2 regions of the Novosphingobium sp. ES2-1 genome follow, and region 2 is predicted to be linked to the other one. Evidence: predicted binding sites of a transcription regulator. Region 2 holds the regulator's gene; the other holds the start of a gene.

Region 1 (8,804 bases), 750 kb from region 2:
CGCCATGGTGGGCGACGGCACCTTCACCATCGATTTCGCTCTTGGCGCCTTTGCTGCCAGTGGCACGATGGCTGAGGAAGGCGGGGCACTGATATCCTTCGTTGCGGACGGCAGGCTGTCATCGACGGCCAACAGCTACACCGGTCGCGTGTCGATTCAGAGTCCGACCGTACGCTACACCGGCACGATCAATGGCCAGTTCTTTGGCCCCTCGGCTACGGAAGTCGGCGGTGCGTGGAGTGCCAGTGACGGTTCCATCACCGGCTCTGGCGAGGTTGTCGCGGGCACCATCACCGGCCGCCGGAACGACCAGGCAGCGGCAGCATCTTTTTCGACGCAGACCTCGACCACGATATTCAAGGGTACCGGCTTTCGCACACAGATATCGGCAACCGCGCCGTCCCGGAGCATCGCCACGGTTTCGATCAGCCGGAACCCGGCTGACAACACCTATAGCTGGACAGTTCCGGAGGCTTCCGGGACGTTCCCGTCCACGGACATCATCAACAATTCCTACCTCGGTGGCAGCGATTATCACGTCACCGCGGCGAACGACTACGTGCAGGGTGCCGAATGGTTGCGGATCACGCCCGGAACGCCAACGGTCAGCAAGATCGATTCCGTGGTCTTCGGCTTTCAGACCCCCGATGCCGAGCTTGTCCGAACCGGGACTGCATCTTACCGCCTCGATCTGTTCGGCACCTCGTTTGCTGAATCAGAGCGAGCAATCTTTGGCGTCGGCAAGCTGAACGTAGATCTCGGCTCGGGCACGGTTAGCTATAAGGGAAGCTTCTATCCCGAAAATCAGCCAGACCGTTTGGGCGGCGCTTTCTCAGGCGCCGGCACTTTGTCGTCCACGACGAACAGCATCAGCGGTTCGATTTCCATCAATTACACGCAGGACCGAAGCACCGGCGCAATCACCGGCGCGTTTTACGGACCGAAGGGCGTCGAACTTGGCCTTGCCTTCTCCGCCAAGGGCGCTGGAGGACAATTCACCGGCACCATTCTCGGCGTCAAGGATTCCAGCCTCTCTGGTGGCCAGGATCCGCTGTCTGCCTATGCTACCCCGTCAACATGGTCTTATGGAGTGATCAGCGATCTCGGCAAGGCTGGGCTGGGCGGCGCGGCCAGAAACTCGATATTCGATCTCGATCCGGTAACAGCGAAACTGGCCATCACCTGGAATCCGGTCAAATCAACTTACTCGATCCTCACCACGACCATCGAATACAGCGTTGATCCGGTGCGCTACACGTTTACCGGAGCCGAGAAGATCGCTGCCGAAAGCAACGCGAGGTTCGACGTCTATCGGATCACACAAGGGGCGGTCACCAACACGCTCCATGTCTACAAATACGGGCAGAACGAACTGCCGTTGTCTTATGCCAGCTTCGCGCGCTTTGCGATCAACGATCATAGCGGCGCGCCGGCAAGCGATCCCACGTCACTCCTCTCCGACGTCGATCGTCGCGTCTTTTTCCTGTTCGGCAGTGAAACCGCGGCTACCGCGATGCCGCGTACCGGATCAGCCAATTACCGGGGGCTGGCCTACGGTACCGGGGCGCAGACTGGAAGCAACAACTTGCGCAAGCTGTTCGACGTCATTGGCACCGCCGATCTCGCCGCAAACTTCGCGACCGGCGCGATCACGACCCGTCTGGCTCTATCAGGTCAGCAGGTCGGGACCAGCCAGACAGTCGATTTCGGCAGCTACGATTTCACGTCGAAGCTGACCGGCGTCCACTTTGTCGGCAGCGGCAACTCCGGTGGATCGACCGGCACTATCGATGGACGTTTCTATGGACCTTCGGCCAACGAAGTCGGCGCTAACTGGCTGATTCAGCAGCCTCTCTCGTCCGGAGCGAGATACGATCTGGCTGGCGTACTGCTTGGCCAGACAGTGCCCTGATCCACCGCGTCCCAATCAACGCGCGCAGTATTCGTAGCGCCCCGCACGGCACGCCGCCACCGCGCGGCGCCATTCGGCCATGCGCTGCTCGTAATCGTCCTGGGCCTGGGCATAGCCGCGGTCGGCATCGCGGCCTCCACGGCCACTGCGGGCGTTGTGCTGGCGCCACGCCGCCCAGTCTTTCGCATAGCGGGCATCGCGCTCGCGCACGCGGGCTAGTTCCTGCTGGTTGAGCTTGCGGATGATCGCCCGGTCGCGTTCGCGCGCGGCCTGCGTGCGCATCTGCGGGTCATGGGGATCGTCGGCCAGCGCCACGCCCGGCAGAGCCACAACCCCAAGCGCCAGCGCGCTGCACATCATCCGCACGTTCATTCCCGAGACCCTCATGTTATCGCTGCTTCATCCCGCGGCCGCGGCACCCGCGCAATCCACCTTGCGCCGAACCGTTGGCACCCGGTCGCAGCCACCGTCCCTTTCGTCGCGACCGGGGATGGGGAAGCGAAACCGTGCCCCCGAAAGCCCATATTGCACTGCAATGGTCCGCTCCCCACATGGCGCTTGCAACCGGGCCGGCACTCGCGTCCGAATCCCTTGCGAAACCCGAACAAATATGGAACACCGCCGCGCATGTCTCTCACTACCATTTCCGTCCGCGGCGCCCGTGAACACAATCTCAAGGGGATCGACGTCGATCTCCCCCGCGATAGCCTGATCGTCATCACCGGCCTCTCGGGCTCGGGCAAGTCGAGCCTCGCGTTCGACACGATCTATGCCGAGGGCCAGCGCCGCTACGTGGAATCGCTCAGCGCCTATGCGCGCCAGTTCCTCGAGATGATGCAGAAGCCCGATGTCGAGCATATCGACGGCCTCTCCCCTGCCATCTCCATCGAGCAGAAGACCACCAGCCGCAACCCGCGCTCGACCGTCGCCACCGTCACCGAGGTCTACGACTACATGCGCCTGCTCTGGGCGCGCATCGGCGTGCCCTACAGCCCCGCCACCGGCGAGCCGATCAGCGCGCAGACCGTCAGCCAGATGGTCGACCGCGTCATGGCCCTGCCCGAAGGCACCCGCGCCTACCTGCTCGCCCCGGTCGTGCGCGGCCGCAAGGGCGAATACCGCCGCGAGCTCGCCGAATGGCAGAAGGCCGGCTACACCCGCGTCCGCATCAACGGCGAGATCATGCCGATCGAGGACGCGCCTGCGCTCGACAAGAAGCTCAAGCACGACATCGAGGTGGTGGTTGACCGTATTGCCGTCCGCGACGGCATCCAGACCCGCCTGGCCGACAGCTTCGAACAGGCCCTCAAGCTGGCCGACGGCCTTGCCTACGTCGATCTCGCCGATGGCGTCGTCCCCGGCCGCGAGGAAGAATCGGACGCCAATGGCAAGAAGGGCGCCCAGAAGACGGGAATGAAGAAGACCGGCCTTGCCGCCAACCGCATCGTCTTCTCCGAAAAGTTCGCCTGCCCCGTCAGCGGCTTCACCATCGAGTCCATCGAACCGCGCCTGTTCTCGTTCAACGCCCCCCAGGGCGCATGCCCCGCCTGCGACGGCCTCGGCGAAAAGCTGCTGTTCGATCCGCAACTCGTCGTGCCGAACGAGAACCTCTCCTTGAAGCAGGGCGCCGTCGTCCCCTGGGCGAAGTCCAACCCGCCGTCGCCCTATTACATGCAGGTCCTCGCCAGCCTCGCCGCGCATTTCGGCTTCAGCCTCGATACGCCATGGGACGCGCTGCCGGCCGAGGTCAAGATCGTCATCCTCTATGGCACCGCCGGCAAGGCCGTGCCGCTGACCTTCATCGACGGGAAGAAGAGCTACACCGTCAACAAGGCCTTCGAAGGCGTGATCGGCAACCTCAACCGCCGCATGCTGCAAACCGAAAGCGCCTGGATGCGCGAGGAGCTGGGCAAGTTCCAGACCGCGCAACCGTGCGAGACCTGCGAAGGCAAGCGCCTCAAGCCCGAGGCGCTGTCGGTCAAGGTCGCCGGGCGCGACATTTCCTCGGTCACCCGCCTTTCCGTCGCCGCTGCGGTCGAATGGTACGCCAATCTCGATAGCCAGCTCACCAGCCAGCAGAGCCAGATCGCCAGGGCCATCCTCAAGGAAATCAACGAGCGTCTCGGCTTCCTCAACAACGTCGGCCTCGATTACCTCAACCTCGATCGCACCTCGGGCACCCTCTCGGGCGGCGAGAGCCAGCGCATCCGCCTCGCCAGCCAGATCGGCTCGGGCCTCTCGGGCGTGCTCTACGTGCTCGACGAACCCTCCATCGGCCTCCACCAGCGCGACAATGACCGCCTCCTCGAAACCCTCAAGCGCCTGCGCGATCTCGGCAACACCGTGATCGTGGTCGAGCATGACGAGGACGCCATCCGCACGGCTGACCACGTCGTCGATCTTGGCCCCGGCGCGGGCGTCCATGGTGGCGAGATCGTCGCGCAGGGCACGCTGGACGATATCCTCAACAACCCCAACAGCCTCACCGGCCAGTACCTCACCGGCGCGCGGAAGATCGAGGTCCCCAAGACCCGCCGCAAGGGCAACGGCCTGTTCATCGGCGTGGAGGGCGCCCGCGCCAACAACCTCCAGAACGTCAGCGCCAGGATCCCCTTGGGCACCTTCACCTGCGTCACCGGCGTCTCCGGCTCGGGCAAGTCGAGCTTCACCATCGACACGCTCCACGCCGTCGCCGCCCGCACGCTCAATGGCGCGCGCGTGATCGCCGGCGCGCACGATCGCGTCACCGGGCTTGAACACTGCGACAAGGTGATCGAGATCGACCAGTCGCCCATCGGCCGCACCCCGCGCTCCAACCCCGCGACGTACACCGGCGCCTTCACCCTCATCCGTGACTGGTTCGCCGGCCTCCCCGAAAGCGCCGCGCGCGGCTACAAGGCCGGCCGCTTCAGCTTCAATGTGAAAGGCGGCCGCTGCGAGAAGTGCCAGGGCGATGGCCTGATCAAGATCGAGATGCACTTCCTGCCCGACGTTTACGTCACGTGCGAGGAGTGTGACGGCAAGCGCTACAACCGCGAAACGCTCGAGGTGAAGTTCAAGGGCCTCTCCATCGCCGACGTGCTCGACATGACGATCGAGGACGCCGAGGAGTTCTTCAAGGCCGTGCCCCCGATCCGGGACCGCATGCACATGCTCAACGAAGTGGGTCTGGGCTACGTCAAGGTCGGCCAGCAGGCGACGACGCTATCGGGCGGCGAAGCCCAGCGCGTCAAGCTCGCCAAGGAACTCGCCCGCCGCAGCACCGGGCAGACGCTCTACATCCTCGACGAGCCCACCACCGGCCTCCACTTCGAAGACGTGCGCAAGCTCCTCGAAGTCCTCCACCGCCTCGTCGAACAGGGCAACTCGGTCGTCGTGATCGAACACAACCTCGACGTCATCAAGACCGCCGACTGGATCATCGACCTCGGCCCCGAAGGCGGCGTGAGAGGCGGCGAAATCGTGGCGGAAGGCACCCCGGAGCAGGTGGCCCAGAACCCCCGCAGCTTCACCGGCCAATACATGGCCCCGTTGCTGAAACGCTAATTCCTCCCTCACCCGCTCATCCTGGGCCTGTCGAAGGAGGGAGGGGGACCCCAGTTCCTCCCCGTCCGCTCATCCTGAGCCTGTCGAAGGAGGGAGGGGGACCATCCGCAGGATGGTCGAGGGGCACCCTCGCAACACCACCACGTCGAAACACAAACCCCGTCACCCTGAACGCGGCTCAGGGTCCATCCTTGCCCACAAGCGGAGGCATAATCGGCAAAATGGATCCTGAACCAAGTTCAGGATGACCAAGCAGGTGAAAACCACATCACCGCCCAAGCCCCGCTCATCCTGAGTCTGTCCAAGGATGTCGGCGCAACGCCGCTACTCGCGGACGCTTGGCCTCGGGAATACTTATAGTGAGGGCTAATTGGGGATTTTGCACGTCTCACTGCAATTCCCATTTCCGTTTAGAATTCTCAATTCTGCTGAAGGACTGGGCGCGCCGTTCTTGGTTCGCGTAAATCTGCTTGACGAGAGCTTTAACGCTCTGACGGGTCTCTTGAAATGCCTCATGCAATCCACTGTAAATAAGCCAAGGCGCGTCCTTAGCTTTTACGTCAGCACAATCGTTTTCGATAGAGCTTCCCTCCCTCTCCTGGACCAGCTTAGATCTCGCGACAAACTCGTTGTATAGAATACTCGCTTTCCGGTCATCGGGGGGGATCAAATCAGCGATGACATCCAAAGATCTAAATGTTCTTAAAAATACGGAATTCGCAAAAACAAGGTCCGTGTAAACACTTTCTATCAGCGAAAGCCATCCACAAGACTCCTTGCCCCAACCCAGTCCATAATTAAGGATGCGACCGGAATAAGAGTATCCTAAACTTTGATATGTATTCTCAAAATAGGTCCTTAAGCCGCTTTTGGTATTTAACCTAACGCGACCGACTGAATCAAGCCATAAGTTGCACCGCTTTAAGAGCCATTCTCTTTCAAAAAGGTCTTCGCTAAGTTCAGCTAAGAATCCCATCAGATTTCTATTATAAATTCCTCTGCTGACTCCGTCTATCTTTTCGAAGATATCTGGTCCCCTATAGTCCTGTAGAAAGCGCGCTGCAAAATATTCTTGAAAGCTTTTGTGTGAAAATTCATATTGATTTCCATCCTTTACTATTAAGCTTGCTACGTGAATGACATCTTTTGCAAATTCCTCTGGGTCTACTTCGTGCCCAAAGTAGCCGAGTGCCTGACGAAACCTAGCGATGAGCTTTGTGTAATCAAACTCCAGCTCGTTCTCCCGAAGAGTATTATAGCAAAAAACAGAGAAAACTTTTTCGAATTGATCGATCTGTAGCTTTGAATGGTATTCACGACGGAATGAACCTTTATGGACGTCATGACGTAGGTACAGCGACTCAAAGGCTTCTTTGTAGAATAAAGTTTGGCGATTCGGAATATCCGCACTATTGCTGAAGGAAAGAAGCATGATTGTCGCCATAAGGGGGCTTATGAGGAAGTCTTTGTTGCGCTCAAAGTATCCGGAATTTAATTTTGAAATAAGATTAGTTTTGATCGTGTCATCAAAGTCAATTTTCGAGATAACTTCAATAATCTGGGCCTGATTCATCGATAGACTACGGTAAACAGAAAACTCCTGGATGCTTTCTATCTGGTCATCTGGCCTTGTAGACAAAACTATTCCGCATTCGGGGTAATCCCTAATAAACCTTGTTAGGTTCTGCAGAACTCTTTCGCGGAATTTTGGATTTATCTCATCAAAGGCATCCAAGGTAATTAAAAAGAAACCTCTTTGCAATCCAATTATGAATTGCTGAAAAGTTGATTTGTCCTTCGACGAGGCGGAATTGTCAAATAGTATGCTTTCGAACGGCATTTCCGCATGCTTTTCATCGATATTCCTAAGTTCGAAAAATATAGGATAAAGTTGATGTTGTTCATGGGATTCAATTATATTAAGTGTAGACCATTTCATGAACATTGTTTTTCGAAAGCCGGCTCTGCCAGATATAATTATTTTTTTTCTATTTAAAATTGCGTCCTGCAAAGTATCGTCTGTTACTTCATTCTCATCGATAGCAAAATTTATGTTGACATATAGATCGCGCAGGTTAGCAGGAGTTCCACGATATATAATATTCTTTACAGAAGAGCATCGATTTTTAGCTACATTGATACTGCCTGAAAAAATGTTCGTTAGATCGACTCTTAGCTCGTCTATTTTAACTTTCATCATGTTGCTTAGTGGCGTTTTTGAGGCTTCCCAGAGCGCTTTTCCACCAGCCATGAGCATTGCTTCATAGGTCATAAAATTCACCTGTTTCGTTTCTTCAGATTTATAGCGAGGCATTTGGTTTCAAGCAAAGTCTAATGGTGATGGGTGCACTCGTGGGTTGTTCTGAGACTGAAGCGTTTCTTCTTTGCCATGGCTTCGAGCTACATCCTTGCGTAAAACCATTTTCCTACACCCCCCATCCTCGCCTAGAAGTTCCCGTTTCGTTCTAAACGGGAGCCGCCCATGCCGCACGCAGCCGATCCGCATCAGCCTTCCTCCTTTGGGCGCGGGTGGATTCCCGCGAGCCGGGATATCGGGCTGCCTGATGATGCTTTGCCTGCGGTTGGCGCGAAGGGGCGGGGGCGCGTGGCTTCAATTCCCCTCCCGCAGGCGGGAGGGGTTAGGGGTGGGCATTCGCCGGTAGGCGAACAAGGGTGTGGTGGGCATTCGCCGGTAGGCGAAGGGGCTTTCGCGTTCAGGGAAGAAGAAGGAAGGGCCCACCCCCGGCCCCTCCCGCTTGCGGGAGGGGAGAATGCTTCAGCACTTCTCCACCCCAACCAGTTCACGCCCACGCGCATCGCGCTGTTTCTCGAGCATCTCAGCCGCCACGGGCAGGTGCGCGCGGCGGCGCAGGTGGCGGGGGTGTCCTCGCAGACGGCCTATGTCCGCCGTCGCCGCGATCCGGCCTTTGCCGCCGCGTGGGACGCTGCGCTGCTCCATGCGCGCGAGGCGGCCGAGCAGGTGCTCGCCACCCGTGCGCTCCACGGCACTACCGAGACGATCTGGTTCCGGGGCGAGGCGGTGGGCGAGCGGCGGCGCTTCGACGCGCGCCTGCTCCTTGCGCACCTCGCCCGGCTCGACGCCCGCGCGGCGCAGGCGCCGAGGGAAATCCACCACCTTGCCGAGGACTTCGACCGCATGCTGCTTGCTCTGGCCGAGGGCGCCGACGTCGCCGCCGCCACCGGCTTTGCCGACCCGGCGCAGGACCGCTTCCTGAAGGCTTGCGAGAAGCAGGCCGAACAGGACTTCAAGCGCGCCTTCCCCTATCCCGCCGACGACGAGCCCGACGAGGCCTGGGACGACTGGCAGGAAGCCCACGACGCCCAC
Region 2 (8,804 bases):
ACATGGCCAAGGCTCTCGACAAAGGCATGGTGATCGAAAGTGTCCGTCTGATCGAGAAGCGGGGCGGCAAGTCCGGAACCTGGCGCGCTCCGGAATGAAAGCGCCGCCACTGCCCCTCGCCGAGGCGCAGGCCCGCCTGCTCGCGCTCGCCCCCTCGCTTCCGCTGGAGCATCGCTCGGTTGCCGAATGCCTTGGCCATTACCTCGCCGAGGACCTCCTTGCCCGGCGCACGCAGCCAGCGGCAGCCCTTTCGGCGATGGACGGCTATGCCATGCGCAGCGCCGATCTTCCGGGCCCGTGGCGCGTGATCGGTGAAAGCGCGGCCGGCCACCCCTTCGGCGGCGAGGTCGGCCCCGGTGAAGCCACCCGCATCAGCACTGGCGCCATACTGCCCAAAGGCGCGGACATGGTGATGCTTCAGGAGGACAGCGCGCGCAACGGCAACGAGCTGAGCTTGACCGGCGAGCCACCGCAGCCCGCTTCGCGCCACGTTCGACCCGCAGGCATGGATTTCAGCTCTCGCGAAACGCTGATCTCTGCGGGTAGCCGCATTAGCCCTGCGCAAATCGCGCTCGCCATCGCCGGTGGCCACAGCCATCTCCCCGTGCGCCGGCGTGTCAGCCTGGCCGTCATCGACAGCGGCGACGAACTGGTTGCTCCCGGCCACCTGCCCGACCTGCACCAGCTTCCCGCCAGCAACGGGCCGATGCTCTGTGCGATGGCCGCCTCCCTGCCGGTCGATATCCGCCATGCCGGTCCTGTGGCGGACGAACTCGCAGAATTGGTCCGCGCGCTGGACGCGGCAAACAACTCGGACATCATCGTCACAAGCGGCGGGGCGTCAGTCGGGGATCACGATCTCGTTCGCCCGGCGCTCGAGGCCGTTGGCGCCTCGATCGACTTCTGGCGCATCGGCATCAAGCCGGGCAAGCCGCTGCTGGTGGCAACGCGTGGATCCCAGATCATTCTCGGCCTGCCCGGCAATCCCGCCTCGGCCTTCGTCACGGCCTACCTGTTCATGCTCCCCCTGTTGAGAGCGATGCTCGGCGCGAGTGCGCCTTTGCCAAAAGCCGTCCCAGCCCGGCTTGCAGAGCCACTGGCGCAGGGCGGGAGCCGAATGGAGTTCCTGCGCGCGATATGGGACGGAGCGTCGGTAAGGCTCGACCCGCTCCAGGATTCCGGAGCGCTCTCTCCACTTTCAAGGGCCAACGCGTTGGCCGTGCGTGAAGCAGGGGCCGAGGCCAAACCGGCCGGAACGGATGTTCCTATCTACCTCCTCGAAAATGGCGGAATTGCTTGACGAGTCGCAACAGGTTGCTTATCCGTTCCGCATTCGTTCGCCGGGATGGAACATTCACTCCCGGTCCATGAAAGACCAGCGGCTTTGCCTCGAAGCCGCGCATTGCGGAGTGGCCGCCGATGTTGACGCGCAAGCAGCACGAACTGCTCACCTTCATTCAGGTCCGGCTTGAAGAGTCGGGCATCTCCCCCTCGTTCGAGGAGATGAAGGAAGCGCTCGATCTGAAGTCCAAGTCGGGCGTCCACCGGCTGATCTCGGCGCTTGAAGAGCGTGGCTTCATCCGCCGCCTCCCCAACCGCGCACGGGCACTCGAAGTCCTCCGCCAGCCAGACAGCGCGGTGGGCAAGCAGAGCGCCGTTCGGCAGATTGCCAATGCAGATGGTGGAGCAACGGGCGGAAGCGTCACGGCGCTTCGTCCTGCACCAAAAGCGCCTCCCGTGCCTGTGGCGGCAAACGACGTGATCGAGCTGCCGCTGCACGGCAAGATTGCAGCCGGTGTGCCAATCGAAGCGCTTGAGACGACGGCGACCCTGCCGGTTCCTGCCGCGCTACTGGGCGCAGGAGAGCATTACGCACTCGAAGTGTCCGGTGACTCGATGGTTGAAGCCGGGATCTTCGATGGCGATTACGCGCTTGTCCGCAAGACCGATATGGCGCGCGATGGCGAGATCGTGGTTGCACTTGTGCGCGGGGAAGAGGCCACGCTCAAGTATCTCCATCACGAAAAGGGCATGGTTCGGCTGGATCCCGCCAACGCTGCCTATGATCCTCAGTTCTATCGCCCCGACGAGGTGACCGTGCAGGGCAAGCTTGCAGGCTTGTTGCGGCGCTACCACTGACGTTTGTTGCAACATAGCGCCCGGCCATCGGGCGTGCCTGATGACAAAGGCCGCTGCGCAGGAAATGCGCGGCGGCTTTTTTGCATCAGCAAGTTATGGCAAATATCAATCGATTTGGTTGAGATTCTTCTGGATGTGGTCCAGTGTGAGGTATAGTATCCGCTGTTACCGAATGCCCCGCCATGGGGCGCCCCTTTCCGGGACGGCCCGCCAGAACATGGGGCGTCGGCAACGGAAGAGGTGTTGCCAATGGCTTATGCAATCGAGAATACGAGACGCAGGCAGACACAGACCTTCATCGCGGTCGGGCTGCTTCATGGAGTGGCGATCTGGGCGATTGCTTCAGGGTTCGCCAACAGCATGGTCACGATCCTGACGGACCGACTTCCTGCCAAGCAGTGGGAGGACGAGGAGGTGAAGGTAACGCCTGTCGTGCCGCCGCCGGACGTGAAACCTTCCCCACAGCCTGACAGCCGCTCGCTGGTGGCCCCCCGCCCCGACATCGCGATTACGCCGGTGGATCCTTCAAGCACAGTCCGGGATATCGAGGTCATCCCGATCACACCAGTCGACCCTATCCCGAACGTCCTGCCCGAGCCCCGCCCCTCTCCCTCGCCGAGCTTTGCCGTGCGCACAGCATCGCCGAAGGGATCGCCGGGCTCATGGGTCTCGGACCGCGACTATCCCTCGGCCGCAATCAGAGAGGAAAGGGAAGGACTAACCCGCTTTCGGCTCTCGATAGGCGTGGATGGCCGCGTCACGGGATGCGAGATTACCGGATCGAGCGGGTCTCCTGACCTTGATGCAGCGACATGCACGAAAGTCAGCGCGCGGGCGCGGTTCACTCCTGCACTTGGCAGCGACGGCATGCCGACTGCGGGGAGCTACGTCGGTTCGGTGCGCTGGGTCCTCCCCTGATGAATTGAGCCGGGCGAACGTCAGGTTCGCCCGGCAAGTCTGGCGGAATGGAGCGCTGCTCCAAGATTATCGCCCGCCGGACAAGGGAATGGACCGCCCTGGGTCGCATTCATCGCTTGGAAGCCACTGGCGCCGTTACCGGCACGGTTGCATCAGACGCATCTGGCGTTTCGGCTCCGGCGTCGTGGAGGTGCGTTTGGCTGAGCGTCGGGCGCGGTACTGGCCAGCGATACCAACCATGCTGGCCCTGCGTTTCCGCTACGGTGCGAATCCGGCCAGAGGCAAGATCGATGGATATGCCTCCCGTATTGGCGAGATTGGGTCGGTCTGCCTTCAGCATACGCGGGCGGCACGATGCCGGAAGGCGTCGCTCGGCAATGACGATGTCGGCCCGCTCGCAGGCCGCCGCAAGCGCCATGTCGTCAATGTAGTTTCGGCTGCGGGCCATCAGGAGCGTAAAACGCCGTTCGTTTCTTAGCACGACTGCAACGCAGAAGTCTTCATTGCAGCGAGCACCCGGCCATTCATCGAGGCGACGAAGGCTGCCTTCCATTCCGGCAAGTTCGAGCAAGTTGTCCCGCATGTAATCGCCCCTTCCCATGCGCAGGACGATCAGGTCCGATCCTTCGCCGGCTATGCCGACATGATGGCCATCACCGGTGACAAGCACATCGGGCCGCGGCGTCAGGACCATGGCGGTGATGGCAAGACCGGCGGGTATGGTGCCAAGAAGGCGCACCTTGCCCACCCAGAGTGCCAGCCACAACATGCCGACGAGGAACAGCGCGTAGCTCCATGTTTCGAAGGGCGGCATTGCAGTTACTGAGCCGGGTTGTGATGCCACGAAGTGTGCCAGCGCCAGCAGCAGATCGAGGGACTTGCCAACCAGCCACCAAACCGGTGCGCCAAGGCCTGCGAGATCAAACACCAGGGCCAAGCCGATCAGCGGCATGGTCACGAAAGTGGTCAGCGGAATGGCAATGACGTTTGCCAGCGAGCCATAAACGCCAGCGCGATGAAAATGGAACAGGCCGATTGGCATCAGTGCGAGTTCAATGACCATGCCGGTAGCCAGCAACATTACGAAGCTTCGCCCAGCCCGGACCAGGGGCCCATGGTGTTCACCGGTGAGGAACGAGCGGACCGGGCCCGCCGAGTGAAAGGCGATGATCGCAATCACGGCCGCGAAACTCATCTGGAAGCTGGGGCCAAGGACGGCATCGGGCCAGAACAGCATGACGACAAAGCCGCCAACCGCGACCATTCGCATCGATAGTGGATCGCGTCCCAAGGCCAGCGCACCAAGGACAAGCAATGCCCCGATGCACGACCGGATGGTGGGCACTTCCGCTCCGGTCAGCAAGGTATAGCCAAATCCTGCCAGGGCGCCTGCCAGCGCAGCTGCAAGAGGCACGCGGATCCTGAGCGCAACCCAGGGAAAGAGCGCGAGCAAGCGCGCAACCAGCCAATAGACGGCCCCCACCAGCGCGCTGACATGCAAGCCGCTGATCGACAGGAGGTGGGTCAGTCCCGCATCGCGCATGGCGTCTTCATCGCTGGCAGCAATCGCCCCGCGATCCCCGCTGGCAAATGCGGCCGCAATTGTCCCCGCCGATCCGGTCAACCGTGAGCGGACATGCTCGGCCAGCGACTTCTGCAAGCTGCGAAGCGTGGTATCACGATCTGATCTTCCGACCACTCGCGCACATCGCCCAGCACCGTTCCCGTCGCTGCAAGGCCATCGAACCAGGCCCTGCGAGCAAAATCGTACGCGCCCGGAAGCATGGGAGCGGCTGGCGGCATCAGCCGCGCACGCAGGACGATCCGGGCACCCTCAGCCACATCGCCCGGATCCTTGTCGTAAGGCAGGTTGACCCGCACGCGGACAGGATCGGCCAGGCCATCCAGCATCACCCGCAATACGAGGCGCGCGCGCGCCTTTGCCGGCTCCTCCCGTCGTTCAAGAACTTCTCCGGAAAGACCCGAAACCTGCGGTCTCGCTATGCCCGGTTGCCCCACCAGCGCGGAGCGCGTCCAGATGGTGACCTCGCCGGCAGCCACCATGATCGCCAGTCCTGCCACGGCGAGGCGCAGGTGAGGCCGCTTCTCGGCATTGATCGCCAGCAGGGCAAGGATGGCGATGGCCCCAAGCGCCAACAGTGCGGCAATCCAGTCGGAGCGGGAGGGAAGCGCTACCCACAGCACGATGCCTGCGGCAAAGGCCACCACCAGCCAGAGCCCCCGTTCGAACGGGTGTGCATCCAGGAAGCGTTCTGCAGCGTCGATCCGACCATCAAGCATGCTGGACAATCGCGCGCGGATGTCCCAAGGCCGCGCGCGTTCGCCCGGTTCAGGGACCGGTTCGGCGGCGGGGTAGTCTGCCGCTGGCCGATCTGCAGCCGGAGACGCCATGACATTCAAAGCAAAGGAAAGCGCGGCCGATGGCAAGCGCCACTGACACCGTTTCTGCAGGATCGCCCGGCAATGCCCCGGTCGTCACCCGTTTCGCCCCTTCGCCCACTGGCTTCCTGCACATTGGCGGCGCGCGTACGGCGATGTTCAACTGGCTCTATGCTCGCCACAACGGCGGCAAGTACCTGCTGCGCATCGAGGATACCGATCGTGCTCGCTCGACCGATGCGGCCATCGAAGCGATCTTCGACGGGCTGAACTGGCTGGGTCTGGGCGGAGACGAGGAGCCTGTGTTCCAGTTCGCCCGCTCGGAACGGCACGCTCAGGTTGCGCACCAGATGCTGGAGGCCGGACACGCCTATCGCTGCTACCTGACGCAGGAAGAGCTCGCCGCTCGTCGCGAGAAAGCCCAGGCCGAGCGCCGCCCCTTCCGCATCGATAGCGAGTGGCGCGATGCGACGCCTGATCAGTGGCCGACCGACCAGTCCTACGTGGTGCGCATGAAGGCGCCGCGGGATGGCGAAACGACGATTCCCGATCGCGTTCAAGGTTTTATCACGGTCCAGAACAGCGAGCTTGACGACTTCATCGTGCTGCGTTCGGACGGCACGCCGACATACATGCTCGCTGTCGTGGTCGACGATCATGACATGGGCGTCACCCATGTGATCCGCGGCGACGATCACATCAACAATGCGTTCCGTCAGCTGGTGATCGTCCGTGCGATGAACGAGATCGAAGGTGGTTGGCCCGATCCGATCTACGCGCACATCCCGCTGATCCACGGTGCCGATGGCGCCAAGCTCTCAAAGCGTCACGGTGCGCTGGGCGTCGACGCCTATCGCGACGAGATGGGGCTGCTGCCCGAAGCGGTGTTCAACTACCTGCTGCGCCTCGGCTGGGGCCATGGTGACGAGGAAATCATCAGCCGCGATCAGGCGGTTGAATGGTTCGATATCGCCAACGTCAACAAGGGCGCATCGCGCTTTGATCTCAAGAAGCTGCTGAACCTCAATGGCCACTACATTCGCGAGGCTGATGATGCCCGGCTTGCCGGGCTGGTCGCCCCGCGTCTGGCTGTGCTGGAGCCTGGCTTCGACGCCAAAGCGGGCATGGATCTGCTGACCAGAGCGATGCCGGTGCTGAAGGTGCGCGCTGCCGATCTCAACGAATTGGCGACCTCGTCGGTGTTCCTGTTCGCGCAGCGCCCCCTGCCCATGGCGGAAAAGGCGGCCGCACTACTGACCGACGATTCGCGCGCGATACTGGCCAAAGTGGTGGCTGCGCTCGAGGCGGAAAACGGCTGGACAATCGAAGGGCTGGAGGCCACTTTGAAACAAATGGCCGAGGAGCTTGGGATAGGCTTGGGCAAAATTGCCCAACCGTTGCGCGCGAGCCTGACGGGACAGACTACCTCGCCGGGAATATTCGACGTATTGGCACTGCTCGGCAAGGACGAGTCGCTGGCGCGCATCCGCGATCAGTTGGCTTGAACCCGGGCATAAACTGTAAAGACAGAAGAAACAGGAGGGCTTAGGCGTGAGCGAAAACCAGGCTTCTTTGACCGCTGGCGGCAACAGCGTGGACATGCCGATCAAGAGCGGCACCATCGGGCCGGACGTCATCGACATCCGCAAGCTCTATGGCCAGACGGGCATGTTCACCTATGACCCGGGCTTCACTTCGACGGCAAGCTGCGACAGCGCACTGACCTACATCGACGGTGATGAGGGCGTGCTTCTGCACCGCGGTTACCCGATCGGCCAGTTGGCCGAGCATTCGTCGTTCATGGAAGTGAGCTACCTGCTGCTTAACGGCGAACTGCCGAGCCAGCAGGAACTTGCGGACTTCAGCCGCACGATCACCCGCCACACGATGCTGCACGAGCAGCTTGCCACGTTCTATCGCGGCTTCCGTCGCGATGCGCACCCGATGGCGATCATGTGCGGCGTCGTCGGCGCGCTCTCGGCGTTCTACCACGACAGCACCGACATTGCTGACCCGACGCATCGCAAGATCAGCTCGCACCGCCTGATCGCCAAGATGCCGACGATCGCGGCGATGGCCTACAAGTATTCGGTTGGCCAGCCCTTCGTCTATCCGGACAACAAGCTGTCCTATACCGGCAACTTCCTGAAGATGACTTTCGGCGTTCCGGCCGAAGAGTACGAAGTGATCCCTGCTGTCGAGAAGGCAATGGATCGCATCTTCATCCTTCATGCCGATCACGAGCAGAACGCTTCGACCTCGACCGTCCGTCTGGCCGGTTCCTCGGGCGCCAATCCGTTTGCCTGCATCGCGGCAGGCATCGCCTGTCTGTGGGGCCCGGCGCACGGCGGCGCGAACGAAGCCGCGCTCAACATGCTCAAGGAGATCGGGACCCCCGATCGCATCCAGCACTACATCGACCGCGCCAAGGACAAGAACGATCCGTTCCGCCTGATGGGCTTCGGTCACCGCGTCTACAAGAACTACGATCCGCGCGCGACCGTCATGCAGCAGACCGTGCGCGAAGTGTTCGACGCGCTGAAGGTCAACGATCCGCTGTTCGAGACCGCCCTGCGCCTCGAGGAAATCGCGCTCAGCGATCCGTACTTCGCGGAGAAGAAGCTGTTCCCGAACGTGGACTTCTACTCGGGCATCATCCTTTCGGCGATTGGCTTCCCGACGACGATGTTCACGGTGCTCTTCGCCCTCGCCCGTACCGTGGGCTGGGTCGCACAGTGGAACGAAATGATCAGCGATCCTGGCCAGAAGATCGGACGTCCGCGCCAGCTCTACACCGGCCCGACGCAGCGCGACTACGTGCCGCTGAGCGAACGCTGAGGCGTGAGAGGCGCGGCCGCACTTTTCGTGCCGGTTTCTCGAGAGAAACCGGATGGCCGCGCCGGCTCTACACCGGCCCGACGCAGCGCGACTGCGTGCCGCTGAGCGAACGCTGATCGATTGAGAAACAGGAAAGGGCGACGATGGCGACAGTTCTCAGGATTTTCGGCATCGTCGCCCTTCTCATGGGCGGCTTGTGGATCGGACAGGGGCTGGGCCTGATCATGTGGCCGGCATCGAGCTTCATGCTCGCCCAGACACAATGGGCCTATATCGGCGCAGGCTTGATGCTGATCGGCGCGCTTGCAATCTGGCGCGCATCGCGGCGTGGCTGAGCGTCAGCCCGCTGCGGTTGCCTGCGCGGCAGTGTCAGCCGGCAACAACAGCACGAATTTCGCGCCGCCATCTGGCGCCTGCTGGACAGTGAGATCGCCTCCCATCGCGCGTGCCAGTCTGCGCGAGATATAGAGGCCCAGTCCGCTGCCGCCATCGCCACTGCGACCAAGGCG

What was found. Region 2 encodes LexA, which represses DNA repair genes until DNA is damaged. Its sites were predicted from a motif close to GTTCCNCNCTTGTTCT; they were not measured.
Region 1: uvrA (excinuclease ABC subunit UvrA) is a predicted target of LexA. The motif match lies at 2,514-2,529, and genes of this name have one in related genera.

What each region holds. Positions count from the first base shown of each region.
Region 1 is NZ_CP063445.1:2,205,559-2,214,362, reverse strand. Features, by position in the region: gene IM701_RS10720 (transferrin-binding protein-like solute binding protein) at 1-1,912, shown strand, start outside; gene IM701_RS10715 (hypothetical protein) at 1,928-2,299, opposite strand; gene uvrA (excinuclease ABC subunit UvrA) at 2,540-5,458, shown strand; gene IM701_RS10705 (NACHT domain-containing NTPase) at 5,847-7,730, opposite strand; gene IM701_RS10700 (hypothetical protein) at 8,064-8,804, shown strand, end outside.
Region 2 is NZ_CP063445.1:1,455,147-1,463,950, reverse strand. Features, by position in the region: gene moaC (cyclic pyranopterin monophosphate synthase MoaC) at 1-98, shown strand, start outside; gene IM701_RS06965 (molybdopterin molybdotransferase MoeA) at 95-1,300, shown strand; gene lexA (transcriptional repressor LexA) at 1,420-2,139, shown strand; gene IM701_RS06955 (energy transducer TonB) at 2,389-3,057, shown strand; gene IM701_RS06950 (ComEC/Rec2 family competence protein) at 3,167-4,756, opposite strand; gene IM701_RS21840 (DUF4131 domain-containing protein) at 4,678-5,469, opposite strand; gene gltX (glutamate--tRNA ligase) at 5,499-6,962, shown strand; gene IM701_RS06940 (citrate synthase) at 7,057-8,295, shown strand; gene IM701_RS06935 (hypothetical protein) at 8,439-8,630, shown strand; gene IM701_RS06930 (sensor histidine kinase KdpD) at 8,634-8,804, opposite strand, start outside.